Regions from separate parts of the Planococcus sp. TJ-302 genome, predicted to be linked through region 3. Evidence: riboswitches for the same ligand, from Rfam matches in the RefSeq annotation. Region 3 holds a riboswitch; each other region holds the start of a gene.

Region 1 (4,195 bases), 290 kb from region 3:
GCCAACGGGTGGAAGAAGATAAATATTTAATCGCCCAATTGATCCAGGAAGAGGCATTAAAAGATGCCAGCCCGGCAGATGTTGCAGGCTATGGAGAGTTGCTGAAGGCGGTTATCGAGTTCCGTTCAGGGCTGATTGGATTGATCGGCAAATCCATCACGAATTTCCTTGATCCGCAACAGGCTTACGATGAGATTGCTGAATGGGGCCATGCCACCGGGAATTATTTCCTGAAAGAAGGCATGCAGCTCGATAGCGCTTTAGCGGAAACGAATATTTACCGCAAGCATATCGGGAAAGTTATCAAGTCGGAAGCTGTATACAAAGGCATAGAACTTGAAGTGCTTTTCGAGGTCATGGAATTTTTCCATAGCCTGCTTGACCATGCGGCGTATTCTTATAGTTTCGCGTACATCAATTCGTATCAAAAAAATCTTAAGGAAGCGCGCACGGAGTATTTGGAGCTGTCTTCGCCAGTCGTGCCCGTCAATGACGAAATTGCGATCTTGCCTCTTGTCGGGGCAATCGAAGTGGACCGCGCAGAACACATTCTGGAGAAAACGCTCATGTCAGTCGGCAATTTGGACGTTTCAACGTTAATCATCGATTTATCGGGTGTCGTGAAAGTGGATACCATGGTGGCACAACAAATCATCATGTTGACTGAGTCGCTGAAATTAATCGGTGTGCACGCTGTTCTGACCGGTATCCGGCCAGAAATTGCCCAGACGATTACGCATTTAGGTGTCGATGTCCGGCAGCTGGCACTTGGCGGCAGCTTGAAACAAGCCTTTAAAAAATTAACTGCTGAAACTTGATGCAAAAAACCCGCTGAAGCCTTTGCTTCAGCGGGTTTTTTATTATTGTGTAGCGGCCGTTTTTACTACGGGCGCTAAAGTTTCTTGTAACGTCAGTGTTTCTTGTTCCGTCAACGGAATCATCGGCAAGCGTACGCCGCCCACTGCTACACCAGCCCAGTTTAATGCTGATTTAACAGGAACTGGATTCGGTGCAGCAAATAACGAATTCATGACCGGCAGAAGTGTGCGGTGAAGCTGCGCGGCTTTTGCCGTGTCGCCGGCTTTAAAGCTGGAAATCATCACTTGCATTTCACGGCCGATGATATGGGCAGCTACAGATACGATGCCTGTTCCGCCAATTGCAAGAAGCGGCAAGGTCAAGCCGTCATCGCCGCTGTATAAACTGAACGTATCGGGTGTGCGTTCAATGATCTCGGCTGCGGCATCAAGGCTCCCGCTTGCTTCTTTGATGGAGACGATATTGTCGATTGCGGCTAAGCGCACAATGGTGTCGACTGACAGATTGACGACGCTGCGCCCAGGAATATTATATAGCATGACTGGCAGATGAGTGGCGGCTGCAATCGCTTGAAAATGCTGGAACATGCCTTCTTGTGAAGGTTTATTGTAATATGGTGTCACCAGCATAATGGCATCAACGCCCGCTTCTTCTGCACCGTGCGTCAACGTGATTGAAGCGCGTGTATTGTTTGAGCCGGTTCCTGCAATGACTGGAATGCGGCCTTGGACAGTATCGACGACAAACTTGAAGAGGTCGATCTTTTCGTCCTCCGATAAAGTCGGCGATTCGCCGGTAGTGCCTGCTACCACCAATGCATCGCTCCCGGTTTCAATTAAATGTTCCACTAGGGCTGCAGTTGCGGGGAAATCGATGTCACCGCTTGCGTCAAATGGCGTCACCATTGCTGTCACTACTTGTCCGAAATTCATAAATACCACCCTTTTCTCATTTTTTTGTGTGTTCTATTGTCTGCTGCTGCGTTGATCGTGCGTAATCAGAGGCGGCAAGCGTATCGGAAAAACAAAAAAGCAGCAACGAAGGGTCTCGTTGCTGCGATAGGATTAGCGTGTAAAGCGCTCAATCCATGCGTCAGATAGCCCTCCATATAGTCTCCTATATGACAGTCCTGCATTTGTTTAATGCAGACCCAGCAACATCGGCAATGAGCGCCTGGCCACTTCGGCAAATTCCCCTTTCAGCAGCTGTCATCGGATCTCATCATCCTCGAGCTGTCTACTGATGGTTTTTGCGCCTCTATCCTCACTCCGAAAAAGCGGAGCAAGAAATTATTGAATTAGCTAGACTTTACCAAATTCCTGCTTTAATTGCAAGTATGCAAGGCACTATTTTATAAGAATCGAGGAGATTTGATGGACGAACGGCAATACGATCACGACCTGAATATCCATACTTCAGGCATACAGCAGGGGTTCCATGATACCTTCCATTACAATCGCTACGAACCGACACCATATGAACTGCTCGAGACACTTTTCAATAGCTATCCTTTATCCCCGGAAGATAGGTTCGTCGATTTCGGCTCCGGCAAAGGGCGCCTCAACTTTTTGGTGCACCATTTGGTCGGCGCGGCATCGACCGGGGTCGAAATGGATCAGGGCCTTCACCAACAAGCCTGTGAAAACCTGGAGTCCTACGTGCAAAAGCGGCCAGCGGCAAAAGGGCGGATCCGTTTTGTCTGTACACTCGCTGAACAATACCGAATTCATCCCCACGACAATAAATTCTATTTTTTTAACCCATTTTCTGTTCAGATTTTCATCACGGTCATCAATAATATCCTGAAGTCCGTGGAACGTTCGCTGCGGAATGTCGAGCTGATCTTATTCTTTCCGTCAGAGGATTACATCGGCTATTTGGAGCATAGCACAGGATTTAAACAGTTCCAGGAAGTTGAACTGCCGGGAGTGGAAGGCGATTTAAGAGAGCGATTTTTAATTTACCGCCTCGATTGAAATGGATTAAAAGCGGTACCGAATGGGGTATAGCTTATAAAAAGTGAATGGCGAGGAGAGGAAATAGATGAAATGGAAGGGCAGAGCAGGCAGCGGCAACGTTGAAGATAGAAGAGGAAGAGGTGGCGGAGGCCTGATTGCCGGAGGCGGCATCGGCGGCTTGCTTATTGTTTTGTTGGTATCTTTTCTTGGAGGGGATCCGGGTGCAATGTTGGATACGATGGGCGGCGGATCGCAGTCAAATGAACCATATGTGGCATCCCAAGAAGAAGAGGAATTGGCGGAATTCGTGTCAGTCGTTCTTGCGGATACAGAACAGGTATGGACTGAAGTGTTCGCGGAAGAGGGCTTGGAATATGAGGAGCCGACCTTGGTGCTTTACACAGAGAGCGTTGATTCGGCATGCGGCACAGCGGGTGCGTCGGTTGGGCCATTTTATTGCCCCGGCGACCAGAAACTCTACATTGACTTGAGCTTCTACGAAGAATTGCAGACCCAATTCCAGGCACCTGGCGATTTTGCGATGGCTTACGTCGTTGCGCATGAAGTGGGGCATCACGTACAAAACCTCCTTGGTACCATGGGCAAAGTGCAGCCGATGCGCAATAAGCTGAGCGAGGAAGATTATAATGAGCTCCAAGTGAAGCTTGAATTGCAGGCGGATTACTACTCGGGTGTCTGGGCGCACCACGCAGAAGGCATGGACCTCCTTGAAGAAGGAGATTTGGAAGAGGCATTGACGGCTGCCAGTGCGGTAGGCGATGACACCATCCAGCAACGGTCACGCGGCTATGTCGTTCCGGAAAGCTTTACGCACGGCACTTCGGAGCAGCGCAAGCGCTGGTTCTATAGAGGTTTTGAACATGGCGATCTGCGCAACGGCAACACGTTCAACGCAACCGGGTTATGACGCGACAATAGTTGATATTTTCGGCGATGTGATTCATTATTGAAATAGACAGTCTTTGCGCCTTGCGGCGGAGGGAAATTAGGTTCTGTGAAGGAAGTAAATCCATGCATGAAGAAAATATAACGCGCCTGTACATCGACGGCCGGGAAATTATTCTCATCGGTACAGCACACGTTTCGCGCCAAAGCGCGGTGCAGGTCAAAGAAGTCATTGAAGCGGAGCGGCCGGATTCGGTATGCATTGAGCTGGACGCCCAGCGCTACCAGTCGGTGACTGATAAGAGCAAGTGGAAAGAAACCGATATTTTCAAAGTCATCAAAGAAAAGAAATCCAGCTTGCTGCTGATGAACTTGGCGATCTCCTCGTTCCAGAACCGTCTGGCTGACCAGTTCGGCATCAAGCCGGGGCAGGAAATGCTGCAAGGCATTGAGTCCGCCAAAGACACCGGTGCAGAGTTGGTGCTTGCAGACCGCAACATCCAGGTCACTTT
Region 2 (4,195 bases), on a different contig from region 3:
ACGCATAGACCAAGCGATGATAACTGCATAATAGGTGGATATGACAAATGAGACAAATACTGCCCACCAGCCCAGCCACTCCATTTTCTTGCCGCCCATTCTAAAGAATGATAACGGTGCGGATCCACGGTATTTATGCCCAATGGTGAATTCTAAAATTAGAATTGGTATCCCTGCGGTCAACAGAGCGAATAAGTACGGTATAAAGAATGCTCCTCCACCATTTTCATAGGCTACATATGGAAAACGCCAAATGTTCCCCAAACCTACCGCCGAGCCGACTGCCGCTAAAATAAAACCGGCGCGTGTGCCCCATTGCGAACGTTCCATTTTTCTTCCCCCTTTTTTGTCTTCTTCCATTTTTCTTACAGAAAAATAGGAAGTTTGTTTATTTTCAGATTATTGACTAATCTAAAATTAGTATAACTATGGGTTCCTCTAAAGTAAAGATAATTCCGGAAAAAATTTCTTAAAAACTATTACTGCAATAATAAAAAAGCAGAGATCCAAGATCTCTGCTTTTAAAACCACTAGCTATTTGCTTGTTTTTCTAAAATTGTAGTTCGTTTTGACCATACAAGGAATAATACTGCTAAAATGACTATGACTGTCAGTAGCGACCATAGAAGTGAACCTGTAAAACCTATTACGATGTAGCCGACCGCTGCTATAGCAGCTGCAGTCAATGCATAAGGCAATTGAGTCAACACATGGTCCATATGGTTGCTTCCTGCACCGGTAGACGACAGAATAGTTGTATCGGAAATTGGTGAACAATGGTCTCCGAACACTGCGCCTGCCAAAACCGCTGCAAGTGCTGGCAGCAATAATTCTGGTGCAGCTTGTGCCATGATATTTCCGGCAATTGGCAGCAAGATCCCGAAAGAGCCCCATGAAGTTCCTGTTGAGAAGGCCATGATTCCTGCAAGTACGAAAAGCAGCACAGGAAGGATTTCAATCGGCATATTGCTTTCAGTAACAAAATCAGCCAAATACAGTCCTGTCTCCAATGCACCAATCAAATAACTCAACGACCATGCAAAAATCAAAATCAGCACAGCTCCAAGCATAGAACGGATGCCTTCAAAGATGCCTTTTCCAACCCAAGACGCTTTTGCTGTTTTATTGTGTTTAAATTGGCGAACGTACAATAGGATGGAAGAAATCGCACCCAATAAACCGCCGGCCATCAAAGAAGCAGGAACATCCGTGTTTTCAAAAATTGCCCAGATATCCAAGATCTGCCCTGCATTCTGGTAACCGGTCCAAATCATTGCCCCGATCGTTCCTGCAACCAGCAAGATGATTGGCAAAAGCAGATCAGTCACACGGCCGTGACCATGGACCGGGAAGTCTTCTTTCATCTCCCCAGGAATTGTTTTCTTGGCATCGAATAGTTCGCCCGTTGTAATAGCGCGTGTTTCGTGTTTTTTCATAGCACCGAAATCGACATCGCGCACTGCGACGAAAAAGACGATTGCCAATGCTGCGACTACGTAGAAATTCATCGGAGCCATCCAGATGAACGCTTCAAGCGCAGACATCTGAACAAAAGTCTGTGCCGACAAGATGCTGGCGATGATTCCGATGATTGCCGCTCCCCAGCTGGAAACAGGCGAAATAACACAAACAGGTGCAGCCGTTGAATCGATGAAATAAGCAAGTTTAGCGCGTGAAATTTTGTAGCGGTCCGTAATCGGACGTGCTACTTGGCCAACTGCCAACGCATTGAAATAATCATCGATGAAAATGACCATTCCGAGCACGACTGTCAGCACTTTTGCGCCTCGGCGTGTTTTGATGCGTTCAGATGCCCAATCGGCAAATGCCATACTGCCGCCCGACAGGCTGACAAACGCGGTAATGATTCCGAGCAAAAACAAGAACAGCAGGATAAAGACGTTATAAGCGTTGAACCCCCCGTCCCAGAACGTGATGGCAAATGAATTGAAGATTTCCGTAGCGGCTTGTACCGGCGCGAAAGAAGTCAAAATGAACGCCGCAGCGACAATCCCTGCGCCAAGCGACAACAGTACACGTTTTGTCAGCAGGACCATGACGATTGCCACGATTGGCGGCAAAATCGAAAAAATAGTGTTTTCCATGTTAAATTCCTCCTTTTTTAATAGGATGGAAGAGAAAGTAAGAAAAAAAGGCTGATTGTTCCCAATGGATACAATCAGCCTTCTACAATTCGTCTGTGTGGTAAAACATCAAACAACCCTGTAGCTCTTCGTCTATGCAAAACACAGACGACAGTGACATTCTTGTTCAGAATGACCCCAGCCTCTTTTTCAGTGACAGCTGAAAAAGAAACTTCGGCAAAACCCCCTTTCGTATGCGAGCAACCATGTCATACCCCCGCACCCTACTGATAAGCCTTGCAGCCTCTACCCATCGATATTGAATTCATTAAAAGCATAGCGCACAATATTAATGAAATCAAATGAATTTCAACTCCGAATATTCACTCATTTCACCGGTTTAGTGCGGAAAAATTGGCTAAAGACATCGCGCAGAAATTCCGGCATGAAATACGTTTTCGGAGCACGCTTCAGCTCCGGGAAAAAATAGCCGAACGTGAACATATCTAGTGTGATCAAGTTGAACATTTCATCATGCCGCGCGCGGCGGCCGCCAATGTGCAGCTCATGCCCGACCAATGAAAAGTTGACGCGGACCATGTTGCCGAAAACCGCCCCTCTGAAACCCATCCCTTTCAATTCGATATTCGGCCAGTCAGCGTTCAACGATTGAAGAAAGATTTCTTTCAGTTCTGCACCACTCAACTCGATCATGCACAAATTGATCGGATGCGGCAACATCTTATGGAAATCGTAACGCGTTGTCTCGCCGAGCGGCATATCTTCCATGAACAACCCAGCATTGAACAACGCACAATCCGCACCGGAGTATTCCAGCATCGCTTGGCCGAAAAGTTCAGCAAGTTCTGAGTCTTTGAACCACTCTGCCTTTAAAGGCTTGTCGTTGTAAAAGACCGGTTCGTTAAGCTGCATTTTGCCCTCCTCAATGAGCATGTCATTGAACCCTTCATCATTGCTGCGCTGATCGGCCGTTTCAATCAGCTCTGCTTCCCGCTCCCCCGTAACTGGGTCGATTGTGATATGGCCTATAAACATGCCGAACTTCCCGGCAGCACCGAGCAGCGAATCATTGATCATTTTCCCTTCGTGGAAAATATGGTGGGTATGCGCGCCAAGGATGATATCCAAGTCGCTGCACATTTCTGCAAGCAGCTCATCTTCCCTGATACCAAGATGCGAAAGGCAGACGATAAAATCGACGGTCCCCTTCAGCTCTGCGGCGGCTTCAACAATGGATTGCTTAGCATCTGACACCGTCCAGCCAAGGCGCTTGTAAAAAGGCGTGAATTCCGCAGTCGCCCCGACCAACCCGATTTTCCGGCCCTCCGCAGTCGAGACGACTGCGGAGGGTTTTGCCCAAGACGGACGGCGGCCTTCAGCGGTGAAAAGATTTGATACCACCACATCAAAATCAGCTTGTATATATAACTCGTCCAATTCTTTTTTCGACAAAGTAATGCCTTCATTGTTCCCAATGGTCACTGCATCATAGCCAGCATCGTTTAGAAGATCCACATTGCCTTTCCCGGCAGTCCCTTCACTAAAAGGGTGCGAACGGTCAACATGGTCGCCGATATCCAAAATCAAGCATGTATCGCCCGCCTCCTCATGCCAGCGCTTGCGTTCATGCAAAAAGGCACGGATCTCCGGCCAATGTGAAAAATGGCTGTGGAGATCATTTGTATGATAAATATGAATAATTTCCCCCATGTTCTGCACCTCTTTAAATACTGAATAATCCCTCATAAATCGAACGCAAGCCAAGGATCAGCAACGCTAGCCGCAAAATGACGACAAGCGTCTCCGATTTTATCTTTTTGTTCAATGACGCACCAATCTTAGCTCCGATGTACGCCGTAGGCACAATCGCAAGTGTATAAATCCAAGGCACATTGCCTAGCGAAATATGCGTGATTGAATTGATAATGGAAGATAAGAACACCATCAACATTGACGTACCAACCGCGACATGCGGCGGGAACAAGAACAGTAGGATCATAGCGGGCACCATAATGGACCCTCCACCGATGCCAAATAGCCCCGATGCGAAACCGACGCCGAACGTCAGCAGCAAAGCGAACCATATTGGA
Region 3 (4,195 bases):
CAATGACGCACACTACTTCGCCTTTGCTGACAGAGAAATCGATGTCTTTCAACACTTCATGCGTTCCGAAGGATTTGCTTAAATGCTGGATTTCAATAACTTTTTCCATAAGGTCTCCTCTTCTGCTATTGCGGATTTCTTATTCTTTGATTTTATGTTCTGTGTCTTCTGCCGTGACCACTTGCATTGGCAAGCCGCCGATCATGCTGTAATTGGACGGCCCTGCCATTTTGCGCTCAAGCTTGCGCAGCAGGAGCGTGATGGTGAATGTCATGACAAAGTACAAGACGCAGGCGATGAAGAACGATTCGAAATACCGGAAATTATTGCCCGACACCGACTTGGTCTGGAAAAACAATTCCGTGACGCCGATAACGTTCAATACGGCGGTGTCCTTGATATTGATGACAAACTGGTTGCCGGTTGCCGGAAGGATGTTGCGCACTACCTGCGGCATGACGACGTTCATCATTGTCTGGAAATGATTCATGCCGATTGCCTGTGCCGCTTCGAACTGTCCTTTGTCGACAGAAATGATACCGCCCCTGACGATTTCCGACATATAAGCGCCCGTATTAATGGAGACGATGAAAATCGCCGCCGTAAAGACATCCATATCAATGCCGAAAGCCATCGCCGAGCCGTAGAAAATGACCATTGCCTGAACAATCATCGGCGTGCCGCGGAAAAATTCCACGTACGCGGACAGCAAGAAATTGATCGTTTTCTGGAACAAACGCTTCACGCCGCGCTCCGGCATCGGAACTGTATTGACAATGCCGATAATCAAACCGATTGCGGCACCGATCAACGTGCCGATGATGGAAATCAGCAATGTCATCCCTGCTCCGCGCAGGAACATTGGCCAGTTATTTGTAAGTATGGTGATAACCCACTCAAGACTCATGGTTTTCCTCCTAAAAAAATTTAAAGCCGGCTGCATTTAGCTGCAGCCGGCACCGCCTAAACTTTTACTGGGCAGCTGGTTGGTTTTGAATAGCCGTATCCATGATTTCCTGGCGTTGCTCTTCTGAGATGCCAGTTAATGTTTCGTTGATCTGTTCTGTAAACTCGCTGCCTTTTTTCAAGCCGACAGCTACTGCCGTGTCATCTTCTGAAGTCTCAAAGCCTTCTGTGAATTCCACCATCGCGAAATTCTCGTTCGCTGCTGAAGCGCTGACCGCTTCCGGGCGTTCTGAAACATAGCCGTCAATCATGCCCGACTCAAGCGCTACCCGCATTGCTGGGAAGCTTTCCATTGCCGTCTCTTTGGAAACCCCTTCAATTTGGTCGATAACCGTATAATGGAACGTATTCAATTGCGCCGTTATTTTCGCGCCGCTGAAGTCAGCAAGCTCGCTCGCGCCTTCAAATTCGCCGCCTTTTTTCACAACCATCACCAATTCCGATGTGTAATAATGCTCGGAAAAATCGATGGTTTCTTTGCGTTCCGCTGTCGGCGACATGCCCGCCACAATGGCATCGATTTTGCCGGAGTTCAGTGCTGGGACCAAGCCGTCCCATTCCGTTTTGACGATTTCCAATTCTTTTCCGAGACCTTCCGCGATTTGTTTCGCGATTTCCACATCATAGCCGCCCGCGTATTCCGCATTGCCGGAAATTTTCACAGCGCCATTGGAATCATCGCTCTGCGTCCAGTTGAACGGCGCGTAGCCCGCTTCCATCCCTACTTTAAACGTCCCGCCTTCTTCGGTTGAACCTCCGCCTGAAGCTGCGTCTTCTTCCGATCCGCATCCCGCAAGCAACATGCCCAGTGACAGCACGGCTGTTAACATCAATCCTGATTTCTTTTTCATCTTTTCATTCTCCCCCTTTGTGTTTTAAGTAAAATAATTCTGAATAGGCCAAAAAGGGCAGCTATGTACAAAAAAAGACCTGAGATAGACTCAGATCGCTATATGCATAGTTGCCCTAAATCCTCTTTTCCCGTATCGAGATAGCACACCGCGAAAGACTGGGAAGTCCAATGCGGCAGTCCTGCAATTATTCACTGCAGACCCAGCAAGTAATAATGAGAAATATTACAAACTTCGGCGGTCTTCCCTTCTCCATAGCATCCTTGTTTCTCAAACTCCTCTATGGACTAATAAATTCCGCGCCTCTACCTCACCGGAAAGTGAGGTCATATTCACTTGTTTTTCATAGTCTACATTATTACTTTTTTCCTGTCAACGCCGCTCCAAATTCTGTTCTGAGCTCTTTTTCCGCGCCTTATCATCAATCAAAACTATTCAAAGAAAAAGTAGTTGTAGTAATTAAGCGAATATCCAAATTTATTATTATGCTTGTTTTAAATGAAAGCATAAAAATATTTCACCTTCCAAACCAAAGGACTGAAAAAAGCGAATCGGCTTTTTTAAAGATGGTCTGCCTTTTGTTTGCGCAATTATTTCCATACTTGCTCTAAAGTCTCCCTAAATAATGAATCAAGCTTATCTGTCGGGTCTCCAATGCGCGGCGGCAATGTTTTTGCATAAGCTTCCAGCCTTTCAATTTCACTGTCCAAGAAATGATGGATCGCAGGAATCCGCTGTTCCAGGTCCAGCTCTTCCCCCGCTTTCTTGCGCTCCAATAAATCGAGAATTTCTTCTTTCAAAATTCCTTCGGGCACAAGCGCTTCCATCAACTCATAAAAATCAATCGGAGGAATGGTCTGGCGCTCTTTGATCCAAGTGGCTGCCAAGACCGGACGCAATGCGTAAAAATATTTTTTTATCTTTACTTCCTCTTTACTGAGATGGGTTCGGTAATTGTTTTTGGCCATGTTCAAGTAATGATGGAGGCTCGCGTTCGGGAAAAAAACTTCATCTTCCAGCCCTTTTAACTTCTCCTTGAACGAATAGGCCTCGTAATACCGGATTTCGCTGTACATCCACTCTAGAAATGGCGGGTTGCTTTTACGGAACAGCCGCAAAGCTTTCGTAATTTCCCATCCGCTGATGTCGAGCATGTCGCTAATGGGCATTTCAATGACATCCCGCTTCTCGCCGATGCCTTGCGGGTCGATGGCCAAATACCACTCCGGCTGATGAATATAGACGAAACGGACGTCATAATCACTGTCCGTTGACGGAAATCCCCACGCCCGGCTGCCGGACTCAACCGCAAACAGCACTTTCACTTGAAACTGTTCTTCGATTTCTTTTAACTTTTCCTGTATCACCTGATCCATCAACGCCACCGCTTTCATTAATTTCACTTCTTATCTGATTAGCATAATTGATTTGCCACGGAATGCCAATTTGCCCACACATCCCATATACACCATAATAATTTATTTAAATATTCCGATAAATTAGAAGTTTAATGATTTCTTCGTTGTATAATGAAAGCAGAAATCATCTTGCATTCCAGGAGGCGAATGAACGCATGGCTCACACGAAACAGACCATCTTCATCAATGCTCCACTTGAAAAAGTTTTTCGCTACACCATCAATCCTGAAAATTGGGCACATTTCTACAACAATCTGGCTTCTCCGAAAAAAATTGATGGCAACGGTGAGGTCGGTACCGTCGTTGAAGCCGAGTATGCCATCATGGGCATGCATTTCCCTGAAACCATTCAAGTCACAGAATGCGAAATCACCGACAGCACCGCCAAATGGACGGGCATGATGAGCGGCAGTTTCAATGCCAGACAATCCAGCTATTACGTTACGAGAGACTCTGGGACAGAGGTCAGTTTTGAAATCGAAAGCTATATCCCGGATGACTTGTTCGGAAAAATCACCGACCGGATCATCTACGAACGGCTGAGCCGGAACTCTGCCTCCCATACCTTGGAAAACATCAAAGCCATTTGTGAAAGTTCCGAGTAGCAAAAAGGAAAGCGCGCTGCAAAGCGTACTTTCCTTTTTTGGTTGGCTTCTGGCCGCTGCTGCTATATATTTTAGGAAAGGCAGTAAGTTTTTTCAGAGCCCTGGTAAAATTGTTGAAAAGAGGTGCGAAGATGAAATCGATTATTTATACGGACGACAACAAGTTTCTTGCAGGCATTACGATGAAGAACGAAGAAGCACCGGAAGCCAATAATATGGCGCTCCACGCATGCATGGATCCTGCTAAGATTGCCGAAAACCGGGCACTTCTTACAACATCAGTCAATAGCAGCATGAATGATCTCGTTTGCGCCCAGCAAACCCATAGCGCCAATTTCCACCGCGTGGAAACGTC

The links. A riboswitch is a leader RNA that binds a small molecule or an ion and turns the genes downstream of it on or off. The one in region 3 is predicted to bind lysine.
Region 1: it holds a riboswitch for lysine, as region 3 does, so the genes downstream of both, dapA (4-hydroxy-tetrahydrodipicolinate synthase) here and AC4EHB_RS10575 (transporter substrate-binding domain-containing protein) in region 3, are expected to answer to the same signal.
Region 2: it holds a riboswitch for lysine, as region 3 does, so the genes downstream of both, AC4EHB_RS14835 (Na+/H+ antiporter NhaC family protein) here and AC4EHB_RS10575 (transporter substrate-binding domain-containing protein) in region 3, are expected to answer to the same signal.

What each region holds. Positions count from the first base shown of each region.
Region 1 covers NZ_JBZDOI010000001.1:1,885,506-1,889,700, reverse strand. The annotation lists gene AC4EHB_RS09210 (STAS domain-containing protein) at 1-818, shown strand, start outside; gene dapA (4-hydroxy-tetrahydrodipicolinate synthase) at 861-1,751, opposite strand; lysine riboswitch at 1,909-2,087, opposite strand; gene AC4EHB_RS09200 (class I SAM-dependent methyltransferase) at 2,193-2,795, shown strand; gene ypfJ (KPN_02809 family neutral zinc metallopeptidase) at 2,863-3,705, shown strand; gene AC4EHB_RS09190 (TraB/GumN family protein) at 3,810-4,195, shown strand, end outside.
Region 2 covers NZ_JBZDOI010000004.1:35,699-39,893, forward strand. The annotation lists gene AC4EHB_RS14830 (sodium-dependent transporter) at 1-330, opposite strand, end outside; gene AC4EHB_RS14835 (Na+/H+ antiporter NhaC family protein) at 531-2,105, opposite strand; lysine riboswitch at 2,219-2,401, opposite strand; gene AC4EHB_RS14840 (bifunctional metallophosphatase/5'-nucleotidase) at 2,472-3,815, opposite strand; gene AC4EHB_RS14845 (sulfite exporter TauE/SafE family protein) at 3,829-4,195, opposite strand, start outside.
Region 3 covers NZ_JBZDOI010000001.1:2,180,271-2,184,465, forward strand. The annotation lists gene AC4EHB_RS10565 (amino acid ABC transporter ATP-binding protein) at 1-109, opposite strand, end outside; gene AC4EHB_RS10570 (amino acid ABC transporter permease) at 140-907, opposite strand; gene AC4EHB_RS10575 (transporter substrate-binding domain-containing protein) at 972-1,817, opposite strand; lysine riboswitch at 1,951-2,133, opposite strand; gene AC4EHB_RS10580 (nucleotidyltransferase domain-containing protein) at 2,408-3,193, opposite strand; gene AC4EHB_RS10585 (SRPBCC family protein) at 3,391-3,840, shown strand; gene pgeF (peptidoglycan editing factor PgeF) at 3,972-4,195, shown strand, end outside.